Linked DNA regions of Pseudobacteriovorax antillogorgiicola. Each later gene encodes a partner of the first gene's protein in a complex. Links are inferred from orthologs where the notes say so. Each region holds a gene or a part of one and is shown on either strand. Other genes may lie near its edges. The genes, in order: rny and pfkA.

Evidence for each region.
Region 2: rny (region 1) and pfkA share a complex: the UniProt entries of both Bacillus subtilis proteins name them as parts of the possible RNA degradosome complex. The link is inferred for Pseudobacteriovorax antillogorgiicola from one-to-one orthologs.

What each region holds. Positions count from the first base shown.
Region 1 is NZ_FWZT01000001.1:330,661-336,373, forward strand. What follows is about bases 174-3,017. They hold rny (ribonuclease Y), read left to right. Parts: upstream 174-734; coding sequence 735-2,300; downstream 2,301-3,017. Other genes in these bases: pal (peptidoglycan-associated lipoprotein Pal), read left to right, coding at 174-446; B9N89_RS01720 (TIGR00282 family metallophosphoesterase), read left to right, coding at 2,297-3,017. Outside these bases: more of pal, read left to right, coding at 1-173; more of B9N89_RS01720, read left to right, coding at 3,018-3,127; B9N89_RS01725 (hypothetical protein), read left to right, coding at 3,287-4,903; B9N89_RS01730 (hypothetical protein), read left to right, coding at 4,978-5,713. UniProt on the Bacillus subtilis protein: Endoribonuclease that initiates mRNA decay. Initiates the decay of all SAM-dependent riboswitches, such as yitJ riboswitch. Involved in processing of the gapA operon mRNA, it cleaves between cggR and gapA.
Region 2 is NZ_FWZT01000002.1:29,130-41,719, forward strand. What follows is about bases 6,081-8,892. They hold pfkA (6-phosphofructokinase), read left to right. Parts: upstream 6,081-6,903; coding sequence 6,904-7,881; downstream 7,882-8,892. Other genes in these bases: B9N89_RS02545 (ABC-F family ATP-binding cassette domain-containing protein), read left to right, coding at 6,081-6,293; thpR (RNA 2',3'-cyclic phosphodiesterase), read left to right, coding at 6,297-6,842; B9N89_RS02560 (PaaI family thioesterase), read left to right, coding at 7,934-8,335; B9N89_RS02565 (hypothetical protein), read right to left, coding at 8,384-8,892. Outside these bases: B9N89_RS02525 (OmpL47-type beta-barrel domain-containing protein), read right to left, coding at 1-836; B9N89_RS02530 (Ppx/GppA phosphatase family protein), read right to left, coding at 1,461-2,462; B9N89_RS02535 (DUF4337 family protein), read left to right, coding at 2,623-3,267; B9N89_RS02540 (outer membrane beta-barrel protein), read right to left, coding at 3,310-4,272; more of B9N89_RS02545, read left to right, coding at 4,482-6,080; more of B9N89_RS02565, read right to left, coding at 8,893-10,735; B9N89_RS02570 (GbsR/MarR family transcriptional regulator), read right to left, coding at 10,921-11,484; B9N89_RS02575 (polyprenyl synthetase family protein), read right to left, coding at 11,486-12,454. UniProt on the Bacillus subtilis protein: Catalyzes the phosphorylation of D-fructose 6-phosphate to fructose 1,6-bisphosphate by ATP, the first committing step of glycolysis.

The DNA.
Region 1 (5,713 bases):
TAGGACTTGGCTTTGGTTGTGCTGAAGATCAACAGCCCGCAGAGGAAGTTGTTCAGCCGACGGAAACTGAAGAGCCAGCAGCTCCACCCGAAGAGATGGTCAGCGTTGAAGAAGTTACACAGCCTGTGTACTTTGCGTTTGACGACTATACTCTAAGCATTTCCAGTCAAGATAGCCTAAGCCAGCTCGCTGACTACTTGAAGAATAACACCGCAGCTGTGGTACAAGTCGAAGGTCACGCTGACGAACGTGGTTCAATTGAATACAACTTAGCCCTTGGCCAGCGTCGGGCTCAATCGGTTAAGAACTACCTTGTTGAGCTTGGTATCGATCCAAGCCGTCTTCCTACTATGAGCTACGGCGAAGAGCGCCCAGCAGTGGAAGGCAGCGATGAAGGGGCCTGGGAAAAGAACCGCCGCGCAGAGTTCGTTCTATCGAACCCCTAATATCGAAGACTCAGCCTTCCCGATTGGGAAGGCTTTTCTCGTTTTGCCCCCTTAAAGCCTTCCTGGTTTTTGCATAGACCTTTGCCCGAAGTTCCCTTAGATTCAGATTTCTGAAAGCATCTTGCCCTCTTGGCTAATGTTTACGTACAATCGGAATCATGGTTTACAAATTTAATCTCACCTCGTTGCAAACTTCGCTTGATCGGGATACCATCACCAGTCCAGTCAACTGTGTCGGCTCGACTAGGTTGTCCAGTTTGGCTATTTGCACACCACGGAGGCTACCCATTGGATACGGTCATCTCTATAACAGTAGGGCTCTTTTTTGTTATCGTCGGCTTTATGCTTGGCATACTATTTCACCGAAAGAGTCTTAAAAAAACTTTTGACGCGGCTCAGATGGATTCGGAAAAGATCCTTGAAGAAGCAAATCAAGAACGGGATCGCATCATCAAAGAGGCCCATCAGGAGGCCAAACAAGAAAACCGCCAGCGACGAACTCAGTTCGATGCTGAAATTAAGAAACGTCGCACTGAATTCCAGAAACTTGAAAATAAGGTCAAGAATCGCGAGCAATCTGTTGAGAAGAAATTAAGTGTACTAGAGAAGAAAGAGTCTGACCTAGAAAAAATGACAGGTCATCTCAATCAGCAAGAAGCTCACTATCGAAGCATGATCAAAGAATGCGAACTCAACTTGGAAGAGAATCGCAAGACCTTAGAATCCATCGCAAACATGTCTCAGGAAGAAGCCAAAAGGGAGCTTATCAAGTCTCTCGAAGCAGATGCTAAAAAAGCTGCTCAGGAAAGACTACGCCAAATAGAAGAAGAAACTCGTGTGGAAGCCGACCGGATCGCACAGTCGACCGTCAGCCTCGCGGTACAAAGGGTTTCCAGTGAATACGTCAATGATTCTACAATTACCGTTGTTGGGCTACCTTCAGACGAGATGAAAGGTCGCATCATTGGTCGTGAGGGTCGTAATATACGCGCCATCGAACAGGCTACAGGTGTCGACCTGATCATTGATGACACTCCTGAAGCTGTTATTTTGTCATGCTTTAACCCCATCCATCGAGAAATTGCAAAGATATCCCTTGAGCGACTCATCGCTGACGGACGAATCCACCCTGCAAGAATCGATGAAACTGTTAAAAAAGTAAGCTCTGAATTTGATCAGGTGATCATCGAAAACGGCGAACAAGCGGCATTCGACAGTGGTATTACTGACCTACACCCTGAGTTGGTTAAGCACTTAGGGAAGCTCAAATATCGCACTGCCGGACAGCAGACGGTGCTTCAACATGTTGTCGAAGTTGCTCACATTTGCGGGATTATGGCCGCTGAAATGGGCATCGATGTCAAAAAAGCGAAACGTGCTGGGCTTTTGCACGACATTGGCAAGTCGGTTGATCAGGAAGTAGAAGGGCATCACTCAAAAATCGGCGCTGATTTGTGCTCAAAGTATAACGAATCAGCTGATGTTATCGAGGCCGTTTTGGGACACCATACTGAAGAATTGAACTTTGCAAGCCCCTTAACCATTGTGGTTCACGCCGCCAATGTGTTATCAGAGAGACGACCTGGCGCCCGCCGCGAGGTCCTAGAAACCTACATCAAACGCCTCAAAGCGATGGAAGACATCGTCAACGGCTTCGAAGGTATTAGTGAATCATTTGTGATTCAAGCTGGCCGGGAAATTAGAGCTCTCGTTTCACCGACTGGCATATCAGACTCCGAAGTGATCGACTTATCAAACGATATCGCCTTCAAACTCAGAAAAGAGTTAACTTTCCCTGGGCAGGTTAAGGTCACAGTCGTAAGAGAGAGCAGACAAGTTGACTTTGCGAAATGATTAAATTGATTGCCATTGGCGATGTGATGGGTAAGGCGGGCAGGCGTTGCCTCGCTAAAGCCCTACCCAAGATTCAGGAACTCCACGCCCCCGATATATTGATCGTCAACGGCGAGAATGCTGCCGGTGGTTTTGGAATTACAAAAAAAATCTATAAACAGCTTATTGAAAGCTTCGGTGTAGACTGCGTTACAACAGGCAATCACTGGCATGACAAGCGCGAGATCTACGAGCTGATCCCGTCTGCGGAGCGGCTTGTGATCCCCGGCAATATGATGAACGTGGACTCCATTCATCATGGCTATAAGATCCTTGAGACCAAATCGGGCACTCCCTTCGCAGTGATCAACGTCATAGGTAGTGCCTTCATGCACCCAGATAATCGCAATCCTTTTCACTGTGTCGATGAGATTATGAAGCACATTCCGGAGCAGGTTCGCATCCGGGTTGTGGATGTTCATGCGGAAGCCACCAGCGAAAAACAGGGAATGGGTCGCTATCTGGCAGAAAAAGCTTCTCTTGTTTTCGGAACCCATAGCCACGTGCCAACAGCCGATGAGCGCATCCTCGACAACTATACGGGCTTTATTACCGATATTGGCATGACAGGCCCATACGACTCCGTGATCGGGATTCGCAAAGAGGCCGCCATCGCCCGCATGACTGGGGGAGAACGGAAGAAGTTCGAACCAGCCACAAAAGACTTGTGGATGCCTTTTGTTGCCGCAGAGATCGATGAGCAATCGGGTGCATGCCTAAAGATCGAGCGCTTCCGATGGGAGTTGGAACGCATGGATCTGGAGATAAATGACTCACCTTTAGATTGACGTTTCGCCATGCCTATTCAGATAGGCTTAAAGGCTGCCGTCGCCCTGAACTTGGTTTTACATAGCTTATCAAGAAAAAAGCGTGGTATGTATTTTTTCTAGTGCCTATTCTTGAGAGCTAACGTGTCTGCTTAGAATGTAGCATAGGAAATAGAGTTAATGATTTTAAAACGCGCAATCTTTACTTCACTGGCCATGGCCACTATGGCAAGCAGCCCAGCGCTTGCCGTTTTCATCGACGGACATGGTAGCTATGCGCTTCGCGGAGAAACAAGAACGAAGCCTGGCTTTAATCAAGAAACGGGAGTTTACCAAGCTGTTGATCAGTTTTTTCAACTTGATACAGAGATCAGAACCTCTGATAAGGCTAGCTTTTTCTTAGAGTTTCGCTTGTTTGACCAGGATCGCGAGTCTAACTTGGGCGATGATACCCAACTCGATACCTGCCCAACACCCATTGGTGCTGGTGAAGACTACAACTGTGCTGAGCAGTCGGGCTTGCAGCAGGACGCCATCGAACCTCGTTACAAAGACCTCCAACCTCGTGTCACTAAGGCATATGCTCAGTACGCCATGGACTACTGTCTCTTGACCGTTGGCCGCCGCGATCGACATTGGGGACTCGGCCTCTACCTTGACGGTGGTAACGATGTCTTCGATACCGATGCCTCGATTTACGATGGTGTAACTTGTGACATCAATCTTCAGAAGAGCCAGACTCTTGGCTTCTCCGTGGGATACGACAAGATTTCGGAAACCGGTGGTAGTATCTATGCTACTGGCATCGCAGATCAGAACTACGGTCCCAATAATCGTAGTGATGATCTCGATCAGATCTTTTTTACGATCGAGTATAACGATCATAAAACCAATGCTGGCAAAGGCTTCTCTCAGCAAGTCGGTATTTACTTCGCCAACATTTTCGGTGGCGGCAACACTGGCACTGATATCAAAGTCGCTGATCTCTACCTTAACTTCATCATTTCAGACCTCGTCATTCAAAACGAGATTCTTTTCCGCTTAGGTGAATCTGCAGATCCTAACCTAGCATTGCTAGGAGGTGCTCGTCGCCTGAACGACACTGACGAGTTTAAAAACAACGTGCAATCCATTGCCGCAGCAGGCTCCATCGAGTACTTCTTATCCCGCTCAGGCTCTGTCCTGGGTCCAGCAAAGTTTAAGCAAGGAACGGCTACCAGCCATTCATTGTTCTTTGACTACGCTTTTGCACCTGGCGACCCCGATGGCTACTTGCCCGAATACGAAAGCCTTTCTGATCCTGAGAGCGCTCGTGATCGCTCGGTCAAGGCAGTCGCATTCCACCGCAATTTCAAGCCCGGTTTACTATTGTTCAACGGCACTACTGGAATTGACGACAAGCGAGTTGATGGGATCTTCGACCCTTACCGCGTGATGAATGCTAGCGTTTTCTCTCTCGGTTATCGCTACAAAAGCTTGGTAAATGGCAACTTTGAAATCAAGTTCGTCACAGCCTCACTCAATGAGTCTATCTCAAGCGATGCGAAATCTTTTTATCAGTCAGGGGACGATGAGCTGACACAAGCTGAGAGAGACAACAAGGAGCGACCTATAGGCTTCTACGGCGATAGCTTGGGCATGGAGCTTGATGTTTCATACTCAAAAAGCCTGGGTGAAGGGCTTGAGCTAGGCGTTGCTGGAGCCATCGCTCAGGGTGGTGATGCTTGGAAAGTTAAAGACTCACAATCCGCTCAAGATAACTATCTTCTTCAAGGGCACATTTCATTTCAATTCTAGCCCAAGGAACATAGCTTCTTTAGACTTACCAGCCGTGATAGCCTCCTAAATGGGACACCAAACAGGAGGCAATCATGGCAGAATCATTTCATGCTCCCAAAGTTTCATGTTTTCGTGATTACCACACAGCAGTCGCTGCGAGTCTGCAGGCTGAAAGGCTAATTGACAGTGACACCGCCGACTCACTTAGAGACTTCCTCAGACAGCAACTCTTCCAGTGTGATCCATCTCAGTCACTATTTGAACGCTTGATTACTGATGCACCAGGATTTTCCATAGCAGCAAGGTCATACTGTAGTGATCATGCCTTGTTTAGCAACTATTTCAAAGGCCTGCTCCGCCTTTGGCTACCTCCTGTGATAGAGCAACTCAGAATCTGTGGTGAAGACGTTTTGGATCGATCCCAGCTCATGTTCAACCGCCCCTTTCAGCTGGTTCGAAATCAGCAGCTCGAAGCACAAAGCCTCTTTAGCGGTGTCCTGCTCCTATTTGCTGAATCCATCATCGAGTGTCGCCAAAGGCTGCAAAAGACCTACAAGGAATCAACATGTCTTACTTTAAGCCTTGACCAACCATCATTAGACAAGGCCTGGAGCCAAGAGCTGGGGCTGACGGTGGGTGAACCGAGTCACCTGCCTCTACTGGCCGAAAACCGAATGATTCATGACCTTGCCCACAGCTTTGAGTCCTTATTGGATTGTACAAGGCTGATTTTTGACCAACTAAGGCACAATATTCAGCCCATCGATTCTCAAAGAGGCCGCCCTATTCCTGTCATGCTCAGCGAGGCCATTTCCATCTGCCACACCC
Region 2 (12,590 bases), on another replicon or contig:
GATATACCGTCTTCGGGAGAGTACTTTCTGAATTTGTCCTGATTGTTAAACTTGTAGAATATGTCTTGAACTCCTGAAAGATTGTCTGCGCTACTGAGTTTGATGAGGGTGTCCTGTGAGAAAGTCGTACTGATGTGGTTTTTTTCATAGCTGACGTCCGTTGACGGAGAGCTTGTGTCAACGGTGAAATAATTGGTCTGGATTCGGCTACGATAGCCTACGTGGTCAACTGCTGTATGGCCGAAGCGATAAGAGTGCTGCTTGCGCAGTTGTAATGGCTTCTGATACTCGGCGACATCGTCCTGGTCGATGGTATAGAATACTTGTTTAACTCCGGAGTGTTCGTCTTGGGATAAAACAGCAACAGAAAGGCCTTTGCCGAAAAATATCTTATCCCCAGCGCTATAGCGGGGAGCATCATTGAACTTGAGTGATGTGGTGGGAGCTCCAGCATCAGCGATGAAACGAAACATGACCTCTTCTTGAGAGACATGATTTACCCATCTGAGAAACTGTGATCCGGGTATATCAAGGCGAACACCCTCGTTGATCTGCTCTTGTGCTCCTTCGAGGCGTTTGACCATCACATCCTTCAGAAGATATGAGTCCGAGTCGCTATCGTTGCCAGTGGCAAGTCTGACATAAAATGGTAAATCAATTGGCCAGAAAACCCGTTTTTTAGGGTCTACATATACCTTTAGCTGCTTTTCTTTTTTGATATAGTCGATAACCTTCTTCACTTCGTCGGGACTTTTGCCCACGATATAGCCAAGTGCAAGGCTAGAGAGAAGCAGCCAAGAGCTCATCATAGAAATGGTTCGAAACCAGATCGTCAAATCAGTAGCCTTTCGTTCTAGTTCCCTTTGTTATTCGGTAAGAGTTTGGAATTCTCAACTATTTCAGAGCTGAGTCGCCATGGTTCATTTTAAAATATGGCATCCGATACTAGTGAAATGGACTGTCTAGAGATTTAGGCTGATAGCTTTTTCGAACGTTCTTTCAATGACTCATAGGGAGCTTTGTGACGAGTAGACATGTAGTCGATATTTTTTGCAGGACGAATTGATTCCAGACTATTTTTCTCGGAAGGTTCTGGGGACCGTAGGCGAGATTTACGCCAATCCTGGTAGTTGTGAAAGAGAAGGTCGGAGAGGGAGGTACCCACAAACCCCAGACATAGGGAACTGATAAGATTCAATACATCAAAGGTGAATAACAAAGAAAATAGCGAAATCATAAGGAGTATATGTGGGTTATTTCTGATCCACGACAAGAATTTTTTGCCGTAGTCCAGCACTTCATTTATGCTTTGATGGTGAGATTCGTTCCCACGACTCGGAGCACGGCGCCGCACCCGCACCGACCTGCGACAAAGCCGAGTAGATTTATGACTAAATTGGTGGTTTATTCTCATGACCTGCCTTCACGTGTCTGGTTCCGATGTCGGCAAATGTCAGGAGTTATTTAGGGGAGGGGCCTCGATTCACGGGCTTGTCGTTAAAGGAATCTACAAGTAGGGGGCCGGTGAGGTTGGCTTCGAGGGATCTAAATTTCGAGATTTTAAGTGCCTTCATAGTCTGTTCTACAAGAAGTAGATTTGAAATAGCTGTTTCTGCATATTTCCCCCCCAGTTCGGCATTAGACAAGTTGATACGGTTCGACAACGTTTTACTTATGATCTCGATGGTCTGGCTGTGAGTGTTGGTTTGTTCTGGGATGCCTTTGCCAAGAACTCCGCCGATTCCTACTACATCTTGGCCCAATTGAGGTAGCTTAGTGTCGAGTCCTCGCTCTTTGAGAAAGGCTTGCGTAAAGGCCCGCGCTTTTTCGATGTTTTCTTGTTTTATCGGGTTGATTGATTGGTTGGTACGGCCCATTTTTTTCAAGAGGTACTCATGAAACTCTACAGATCCACAGCGGCATCCTGAGACCTTTGCTAGCTGCTTCTGGCTTGGGTAAACAACTTGCATGCTACCACCACCAATATCCCACACAATATCTGGTTTTTTAGAAAGCAAAAGCTCGGCACTTCGGAGTGCCAGTTGCCCTTCAAAATTCTGATCGATAACCTTGACCTTAATAGGAAATCGCTGTTGAATCATCTCGATATACTGAGGTCCATTCTTAGCATTGCGAAAGATCGAAGTGGCGACTCCCTGAAATAATTTGGGCCTATGGGGTTTGCTTCGGTTAACATAATTTCTGATAGCCCCAATACCAGTAGTTTGGATCTTTTCGGAAAGTTTCATATCGTTATGCAAGGCATCATCGGCATAGGGGACTGAGGTCGATTCGTCGATCAGAACTTTCCTGATCTCGCCCTTGCAGATATCGACCTGCGCTAGTTGGAATTTTGTTCGCCGTGAACCAATGTCAAAGGCACCTCTTGTCTCTATACAGGGGTTCCCATGGGCCAACGTCTCGTAAAGAATCGTTAGCAAAATCAAATGAAAAAAAGCCATATATCAGATTCTCCAAGATACCTTTCACGACAGGTGTCCCCATCTTCAAGGATAGCGGAATTATAAATAGTGGACCTAGGAAAAAAACACCAGGTTTTTAACTGAGGTGGTCAGTTATAATAGAGCAACAGAGGAACTTGCTTGACAATAGGTGTTCGTGATGCAGACAACTCCAACGCCTCCACCATCTGGTGGCGGAATCTGGGAAGCCTTTTTCCCCTTGATGATAGCAATCTTTGCGTCGGTCTTGGCAATCAACGATCTGATGGCTGATAACGTGGCATCTTTGCAGCTAAAGCTAGGCAATCAGAGGAATGACGCCTTCCAGTGGTTTCAGTCTAAAGGTATCAAGGAAATTGTAGTTCGTGGTCAGCACGACCTTCTCAAGGTCTTAGTGGATTCAGGGTCGATTTCTGATAGCAAAAAAGAGGTGCTGGATAAGCAGCTCGATCAACTCAATCGCAAAGCCAAGAAATATAAAATGGAAAAAACCGAAATCTTGCTCGGTTCAGAGAAAGTGGGTAAGGAAAACTGGATTCAAGATATAGATGGCGAGTTGGGCAAGATTATTGGTGCTAAGGAGTATGATTCCAGTTTAGAAATCTTAGACGATGCTGAAGATCAGTTTGATTATGCTTCGATGCTGCTGCAAATTTCGATGGTGCTAGGTGCAGTGGGTATGATGCTTAATAAGAAAAAAACGAAGGTGATATTTTTCTGTACCACGATCATTATTGGAGTCATAGGGGCCACGTTTACGGTGCAAGCTCAACTCCAATCCCTCACGTCTCCATTTTTCAAGTAGGTACGAAAGAGGGGAGGCACACGGCCCCTCCTCTAAGTATTTTTAGAATAGGTAGTTCGCTTTAACGCTAAAGGCTAGGGCCTTAGCATCCACTTCATTTGCATCCGTTTCATCTTTGAACGTGCCATACTTAACAGCAGAGCCTAGCTGAAGGTTCTTTTGAACCTGATAGTAGGCACCAAGCTGCGTGTCAAATGATTGGGCTGTCGCCACATCGACCTGATCCTTGTCGCTGGCGCTGGATGGTTGGAAGCCTACAGCTCCTTCCAGGTCCCACTTATCATTGAGTGCGTACTGGCTAGTTAGCTTAACATAGTGAGTGTCGTTGCGACTGTCATCCAGTCGGTTTTCAAGACTGCGTTTGATTAAACCGCCTACAGCGAGCTGATCTGTAACCATCGCTTGGCCATGAAGAGTCACTGAGGATGCGATATTTGCCTCGGTTTGCTTCACTTGGCTTTGATAAACAGCTCCTAGCTCGTAGATGTCTTTGTGATAGCTAACACCAACTTTTTGCTGCATGTAGTCATAGGAGTCGTCATCGTCACTAGCTTTGTGGTAGCCAAGTTCGTAGGCTGCCGTGATGTTGGGGGTAATGTTTACCCCTACAAATGGGTTTAAGTTGTAGCCATCGGCTCTAGCATCGGACTTTAAGATCCTGAAGCTATTGTTGCTAGTCAGCCTTTTGGTTGTGGTATCGGTGCTTTGGCTCTCAAGGCCAACCTTAAGGCCCGCAAAAATTCGGTAAGGTAGGTTGTATTGGCCTACAGCTTCAACGGACGTTTGCTGAACATCTAGTTCTACAGACTTCTTACTTGCCTTATCGGTGATAGTGGATTCTGATTGGGTAATTGATACTTGGCCAGCGGATCCAGTGGATCGGCCATAACGTTGTGCTGGAGAAACTTGGTCGACACCGAACTCATTTTGTGAAGATGGTGCTGCAGTGACCATAGTAGATGTAAGAGCGCCGAGTAGTGCTAGGCTAATCATTTGTGTTTTCATGGTCATTCCTTTCTTTGTGGTCCATTTACCATGCGTTAGGACTTCAGCAAGGCTTGTGCCTAGTTTTTAACTTTTTGAAAATATTGTATATTCTGTGAAAGTCAGTCGATTTGATAGAACGCGGCGAGCTACAGGTGTGCTACAGAAGGCACAGCTTGGTACTTTGAGTTCTTGTGTGATAGTTTGGCCTTCGTTAATGAGGAGCCTATATGTCGTTATTACTTAATTGCCATGAGATTGGAAAGTCGTTTGCTTCGAAACATTTATTCGAAGGCCTCACCTTGGGAATCGAGGAGGGGGCTCGCCTTGGGATCATTGGAATTAATGGAGTTGGAAAATCGACGCTATTAAAGATCTTGGGGGGCAGTGTTCAGCCCGACGAGGGCACCGTTTCGCGACGCAAGCTTCTGAAAACAGCTTATGTTGAACAGGACTCTCGATTTGACCCTCAGGACACCCTGGAGCAAGTGATGATGGTTCAGGGGAAAAGCTTGGGGCTTTCTGAAACGGATCTCATGGTGCAAGCTCCTATGCTGCTCAGCAAGGCCGGGTTTGAACGCTATGATGTAAAGACCGGCGAATTATCGGGCGGCTGGCGTAAACGTCTGGCCATCGCTCAAGCGATGCTTGGAGAGCCTGATCTGATCTTTCTTGACGAGCCGACGAACCATCTTGACTTCGAGGCCGTGCTCTGGCTGGAAGGTATCTTAACTCAGGCTAGCTTTGCCTGGGTCATGGTGAGTCACGACCGCTTTTTCTTAGATCGGACAGTCAATACTATCGCTGAAGTAAATAAGGCCTTCCCTGGAGGCATTTTTCTTCAAAAAGCAAACTACTCTAGCTTTCAAGACCTCAAAGCAGACTACCTCGAAGGGCTGAGTCGCCAAGAAGAAGCTCTGAGTAATAAGGTTCGTCGCGAGGTAGAGTGGCTGAGGCGAGGCCCCAAAGCGAGAACGACGAAGGCTAAGTATCGGATCGATGATGCCAAGCGCCTCATCAGCGACCTAGCTGACCTCCGTCAAAAGTTGAAATCAAGTGAATCGCAGATATCTTTTGGTGGCACAGGAAGAAAAACCAAGCGTCTCGTGGTTATTGATGGGATTGAAAAGTCCTATGACGGGCGGACGATTTTCCGAGATGTTAATCTACTCTTGTCGCCGGGCATGGTACTCGGTGTGTTAGGGCCAAATGGCTGTGGAAAATCTACCCTTCTCAAAGCACTTCAGAAGGAGATTTCAGTTGACTCTGGAGAGGTCACTCATGCTCCGGACTTAAAAATCGTATACTTCGACCAGAATCGTCGCTTGCTCGATCCCAACGAAACTCTAAAAACAGCGTTAAGTGAGGTCGGTGGAGATTCTGTGATCTACCAAGATCAGTCAGTGCATATTGTTACATGGGCGAAAAGGTTTCAATTTACCAATGAGCAACTCACACAGAAAGTTGGGGCCCTCTCTGGTGGCGAGCAGGCTAGGGTGATGATTTCTCGTCTGATGCAGCAGAAGGCTGATGTATTGATTCTAGATGAGCCAACGAACGACCTTGATATCCAAACCCTAGAATTACTTGAGCAGAATCTGGCTGATTTTCCTGGCTGTATTGTGATTGTTTCTCACGATCGTTATCTCATGAAACGCTTAACAGATCTTTGTATTGGCTTTCTTGGTGACGGTAAAACAGGGCTTTTTGCTGACTATGAGCAGTGGGAGCGTGAACTTCAAGGCCTTAAAAAGCCCCTTAAGAAATCTGCAACCAAAGACAAGAGTAAGCCGAAAGCACCTTTGAAAAAGAAGGTGAAGCTCTCCTACATGGAACAAAGAGAGTATGATCAAATGGAGGGCTTAATTCTAGATGCAGAGCAAAACTTGGAAGCTGCTACTGCAAGAGTTGAAGATCCAGAACTAGCAAGCAACGCCCACGAGATGCAGAAGGCGTACGAAAGCCTTCAGACTGCCCAGGCTGAAGTGGATCGCCTCTATGCGAGGTGGACTGAATTAGAAGAAAAGCAGCAAGAGGCTTAGACCATGGCCTTCTTTGCTGTTCTCGTCCCAGAGGTAGCAAAACCAGATTTTGTTGACCTGCTTGATCGGATGCGAGATGCCATCCCAGGAGTGAGCTGGGTCCATCCTGATGACCTTCATATAACCCTTTTGTTCCTTGGTGGAGTCCCATCGGAAAACCTTTCTAGCTTTGTATCTTCAGCAAGGTCTTGCTCATGGGGAGATCCGTTCTTTGTCAGTATTGAAGGCATTCGGACGTTTAGCCGACAAGGCTGTGATCGGGTGATCTGGGCCTCTGTGACCGAGGAAAGTCCCTTTAATCATCTTCACCAGCTCCTATTAGACCGGTTCCCAGGTGTGAGCAAATCTAGATTTCAGGCTCATTTGACACTAGGTAGGGTGACGGAGGCGGCTTTGTACGATTCCAATAATCTTTCTAGCTTCAAGGACTGGCGTGGCCCTAGTTGGTGCGCAAACTCTGCGGTACTAATGAAACGATGGCCTGCTCGCGAGCAGCGAATGCACCCAAACCTGTACCGGATCGTAGAAACCTTCAATTTTTGCTGCTGATGCCTATCAGGAAATTGTGTAAAACAGCACTGAGACTATGTTGTATGGGAGGTCTAAAGCGATGGGACGTAATAATGCAATAGCTGTACTTTGCAGTGGCGGTGATGGACCGGGGATGAACAGCGCCATTCGCTCAGTGGTGCGAACAGGGATTAGTGAAGGTTACGATGTATATGGTGTCTACAAAGGTTTTGCTGGTCTCCTAACCGACGACTTTGAAAAAATGGATCTTTCTTCCGTTGGTAACATCATCCAGCGGGGCGGAACGGTGCTTTACACTAGCCGTTGTGCAGAGTTTCATGATCCTGAGGCTCGCAAGGTCGCTGCTGAGAACCTGAAAAAGCGTGGCATTGGATCTCTGATAGTAATTGGCGGCAATGGATCGTTTCAAGGTGCCAATTGTCTCTTCAAAGAGCATGACATCAAAATTATCTGTATTCCAGGAACTATCGATAACGATATTTCTGGCACAGAATATACCATTGGCTTCGACACGGCATTACATACCGCAGTGGAAGCGATTGACAAGATTCGAGATACTGCAACCTCCCATGATAGAACGTTTCTGGTGGAAGTCATGGGACGTTCCTCAGGAATGATTGCGATTACCGTTGCCATCTCAACTGGGGCCGAATGTGTGATTTTTCCTGAGCAAGTGGAGTCCCTCGATGATGTAGCTGCGAATATTAAACGTGGGATTGAGAGGGGCAAGAAATCATCGATTATCATAGTCGCAGAAGGTGATCATGAAGGCTTAGGTTATAGCTACCAAAAAGACCTTAAATCCAAGTACGGGCTAGCAACCAAGCTTTGTATCCTAGGGCATATTCAAAGGGGTGGTAATCCGTCTCCAAGAGATCGATTCTCGGCGGCAAGAATGGGCTACATGGCGGTTGAATCGATCAAACGTGGTGACAGTGGCAAGGTAACTGTGGTTCGGGATGGCAAGTTCTGCCTGGCACCTCTTGAGGAATGTCTAGAAAAGAAGAATGACTTCGATCCAGAGTTGCTAGAAATTCTAAGAACCTTAGCACTATAGGAAATATATGGCGTTTTTTACCAGGCTAGAGACATTGAAAGCCAAATTGAATATGAACCAGATCCACGAAAAGTTTTGTCCCAAAGTGGATGAGTTTATTGGCTTTCAAATCACTGATTTTCGGGAAGAGGATCGATCGGTTGTTGGTAGGCTAGTGGTGAGCGATCATAATACCCAGCCTTTCGGTTTGCTCCATGGTGGTGTCTCCTGCCTTGTGGCAGAGTCGATCGCTTCTATGGCTGCGAACTTCTCTGTTGCCGAAGACCAAGCGGCTGTTGGGCAAAGCCTCACGGCCAATCACATCCGATCAGCGAGAGCTGGCGATGAGATAACAGTCACCGCGAGGAATGTTCATTCTGGCAATCGCAGTCAGGTATGGAACGTGGATCTTACCCGCGGCGATGATTTAATTTCTCAGGTTATCCTGACGATTTCGATCATCTCTAAAAAGTAGGCGTAAGCCATGAGGAGTAAGGCTATGAGCCTGCTTGCCTCTCCTAGGCTAGACATTGAAGAATTGGAATGCCACCGCCTGGCGATTCGATTTTGACTTCGCACCAATGTTGATTAACGAGATAAATTCGGTGCGAACTCCGGGTTTGACATTGACGATCACCAAGTCTGATGCTGACAGGATTTGAAAAAGCCCCATGCCCCCGCCGGCTTTGCCTAGTCTTTCATTGATCGCGCCATATTCACCATCATAGCAAGATTTTACATAGCGAAGCATGGTTTCTCGGGTTAAAGCACCGAACGGGTCTTGCACTGCTATTGCCAAGGTTGCACCATCAGAAGCATAACAGAACATGCCTTGCTCGTGTTCTTCTAGCTCAACAGCTTCCGTGCGGGGGAGGTGGTTGTATTTGGGGTTACCGTCTTGGTCCATGGGGGCATCATAGATCGCATTCATCAGCATTTCATCGCAAATTAAAAAGCTGCGATTGATTACTGATTTTCTCATCCCCATGTCTTTCAGAACCCGGCCCATCATACCAATGATCTGATGCCTAGTATCGCTTGATGTGATCTTTACTTCTTGGATTCGAGTGCCCCAAGCCAGATATTTGCTAATTCCAAAGTAATCGTCGTTGATAATCTTAGCAACGGTTGTGGCCATGGTCCTCATACTAAAAGTGGGGTCGTTCGTATCTTTAAATACAAGATTCGAGATTTCATCCCGTTTGATCAAAATATCGATATGCTTGGAGAAATCCTCCGAGGTCATCAGAATAGTCTTGGTGTTGGGGCATTCTTTTTGGCAATAGGCGGCCATATCTAAAAATTCTGGCCCCATGATGAGCAACTCAAAGTCACCTTGCTTGAGCAGGTCCTTGCTCGTTTCGACGCTATCAGTTTGAACGAGCTTTATAAGTGTTCCGCCGAGTGAGAATCGAAGCAGTCGCTGCTCGCCCTTAGATTGAGCAAGGTGAATAATCTTCTTCTTGCTGATTTCTTGCTCTGACTGGTAAAGGCTGGCGAGTGGGGCGAGTGAGTCTTTGAGTCGCGACAATTCATCGACGGCAGCGATCGTCAGGCCGCTGGAGTCGGGGATTCGGCCTACGATATCGATCAGCTTGGTGAGGCTGTGGTCGTCGATATAGGAAATCTGCTTAAGTAAGATTTGATTCTTAGAATTTAATGTCTCTAATTGAGAATTGCTGGTTTTTAGCAAGTTGTTACCTTCAGCTAGCTCCTGGTTTGCTTGAGCCAAGGCTTCTTTTTGGGCATGAAGGTCTTTGGTCCGTAAATGGACCTCCTGTTCAAGTTTATCCCTTGCTAATTCAATCTGCTCCCGCTTCGCTCGTTCGAGTTCGCGAACGCGATCTCGTTGTCGAAGTAAAATGACTGTGAGCTGAACGTTTACCATCAGAAAGCATGCATAAGGAGACAGGGTGGTCCGAGATGTTGCTGTTAGTAGAAGTAGTGAGTCGTACATTGTAACGAGAAAAATACCAAGAAATGTGTATGCGATAATCCTCGTATATCCTTTTGCTGTTCGTATCTGATAGATGCCGACGCATATGAGGACTAGGGCCTGAACGATCAAGACGACCATATTAATGTCACGTAAGGCATAGAGTCGATAGCCCGCATATCCATTCCACATTGAGATGTGAAAGATGGTGAGGACCATATTAGGGCTGGTTCCCCAAAGATACCAACGAAAGTGCTTCTCATTATGGGTGCCTAAGAACCATATAAAGAAAATTGGAAATACAAACAGACTTAGCTGCCAAAAGGCCCAGTATTCCCAGTTTGAGCTGCCTAAGAATGAGATAATGGGCACGCCGCCACAAAATGAAACTCCCATGATGAGCGTGAAGAGTGAAAATGTTAGTGTCATAATTTGGCGTATAAAAAAGGTATAGAGTAGCATTCCCAGCCCGATACCAATAAAAATAAAACCGATCGCCATCTGATGGGTTAGCAGTGAGAAGCGCTCCAGTATAAGTGAGGTGTGCTCTCCCAGCGCGACTGTTGCACAGCGTCCTGAATCGTTCTGCCGCCCAAAGCGATAGGCCTTGAGGTAAAGAGTATTCTGATTGAGTTCTGGGGGGACTGAGACTATAGGCAAATAGTGGCTAGCCTCAATGCCATCGATAGCTTGGGGATTATAGCGACCCCATTGGGCAATCTGCTTTTCATTTAGATAGACCTGGAAAACGATCATGCAGCGTCTAAGCGCGACAAAACTATTCTGAGGGCGATCTGAAGGCAGGGGAACTTTAATCCAAAGGTAACGGTGGGTGGGATCTGTAGGCTGGTATCCTTGACCCGGTTTATAGGACTGCCAATCAAGGGTGGGCTCTTGAGGAGGGATGATCGTTTCTGAAGAGGTCGAAAACACAGACATGGGAGTGGTGTCCGCTAGGTTTTCGCTCCGATCTTTCGGCGAGCAACCCAGTAGAAACCACGAAAAGAGACATAGATGTAAGGCACATCTAAGTAGAGACATGGCTACCTTGATTTGGTCTTTGGCTATAGTATTAGAATACTGGGTTTATCTAGGCACAAGTTGCAGGCTGCTGGAGGTAGGATTTAGCTTGAGGAGTGCTCCGAAGAGGCGTTTTGAGACTTGCCCCGCAAGCGGTGACGCATCAACAAGAGGTCGGCAATGCCTACCCATTTCTTTTTGATGATGTTCTCTAAGCTGAGGTCGGCCAGTCGAATCACTTGTCCCAGATAATCAAGCCGCTTGCGCTCGATACCCATCTCTTCAAAATCAGAACTATCGAGCCGAGACAGCAGTGAATGGGCACCCATAACTCGCGAGATCATTCTTTGTTCACGGCGACGAAGGGTTTCTAGAATTGGGGTCATGATATCTTCTGTAGCTTTGTAGCATCGAGTTCCCCGCGGGCTTTTGCCAACTTCGAAAATAACACCATATTTTAAAAGTTCTTTTAAGGAAATGCTAACCAAGGCTTTTGAAATCGCCAGGCGGCTCATCAGTTCTGAGGCATCAAGGGGTGTTGAGGATAGAAACAGGTGGCACCAGATTTGACCGTGGACCTTCTTAAAACCCCAGTATTCCATGAACTCACCAATCTGGTTGGAGAGATCTTCCAATTCTGGGGTAATTTTTATCTGCTTGGCATCCATGTCACACACGATTCGCTAAGTATTCGATGATGCAGCTTATAGTTAAGAAAGCTTGCTGCTGTGCTTTGACTTGGCTTTCATCAAGCTCTCGTTGCGAGAATTCCAACAGAAGATCTCGACAGCGCTGCAATCGTTGTGCAACATTTTTTGCTACCACTTCAAGAGCGATTTTGAGGCTCTTCTCTTCAAGCGTGAGTTCGTCGAGGCTTCGAACGTTCAAAGTTTGTTGGTCCCCTTGCAGTGCCAAGGTTTCGAAGATCACTGAGTTGATCACTTTATTTTTGAGGTCGGCAAACTCGGCGCCATCGCGGCGTTTGAAATCTAAAATATCGTCGGTCATCTGAAAGGCAATACCTAGGCATTCGCCAAACTCCCGAGCCTTTGCAACAGTGGTCTGATCAAGGCCTAAGTATAAAGGCGCTACCTCACTACACCAACGCAGAACGCTGCCAGTTTTCTTCAAGGCGACCTGATCCACATGGTCTCTGCAAAGGTCGGTGCGCTTGCTATTTTCGATCTGTAGCCACTCGCCTTCGGCCAGGTCGCTGATAATTTCTGAGAGGCATGTGACCAGCTCGGGGCGCCCCTGCCGCGCGACTTCAGCAAGGCTGTAAGCAAGTAGGTAATCCCCTGCGAGGACAGCTTTCTTGTTACAAGAAACAGCATTAATAGATGGCTTTCCCCGTCGCACGTCAGCGTTGTCAACTACGTCGTCATGGGCGAGAGTTGCGGCATGAACCATTTCCACAACCCTGGCAAAAGGAGTCATGCTCCCGTGGTCAGCGCCGAAAAGGTCTCCCATAAGCAGAGTCAGAAGAGGTCTTAGACGCTTTCCACCAGCGAGAACAGTCCGACTCAACAATCCGCCGATGCGAGGATTTTGATCCCACTGGGAGAGATCAAAGTCGAGACCGGAGAGGCTCTTGTTTACTTCGGGGGAAATGGCATGACTGATAGCTGGGATGCTCACGGGTTCTTCCTAAAGTTTACGAGTTTATAAACTATTGACTCTGCCGGACTCGATACGATCGGGCGAGGCTTTGCGATTCTACAAGACTAAGCCAAATATGTAAGCAAATTCCTGCTAGGTGCCGCAAATTCTGGGT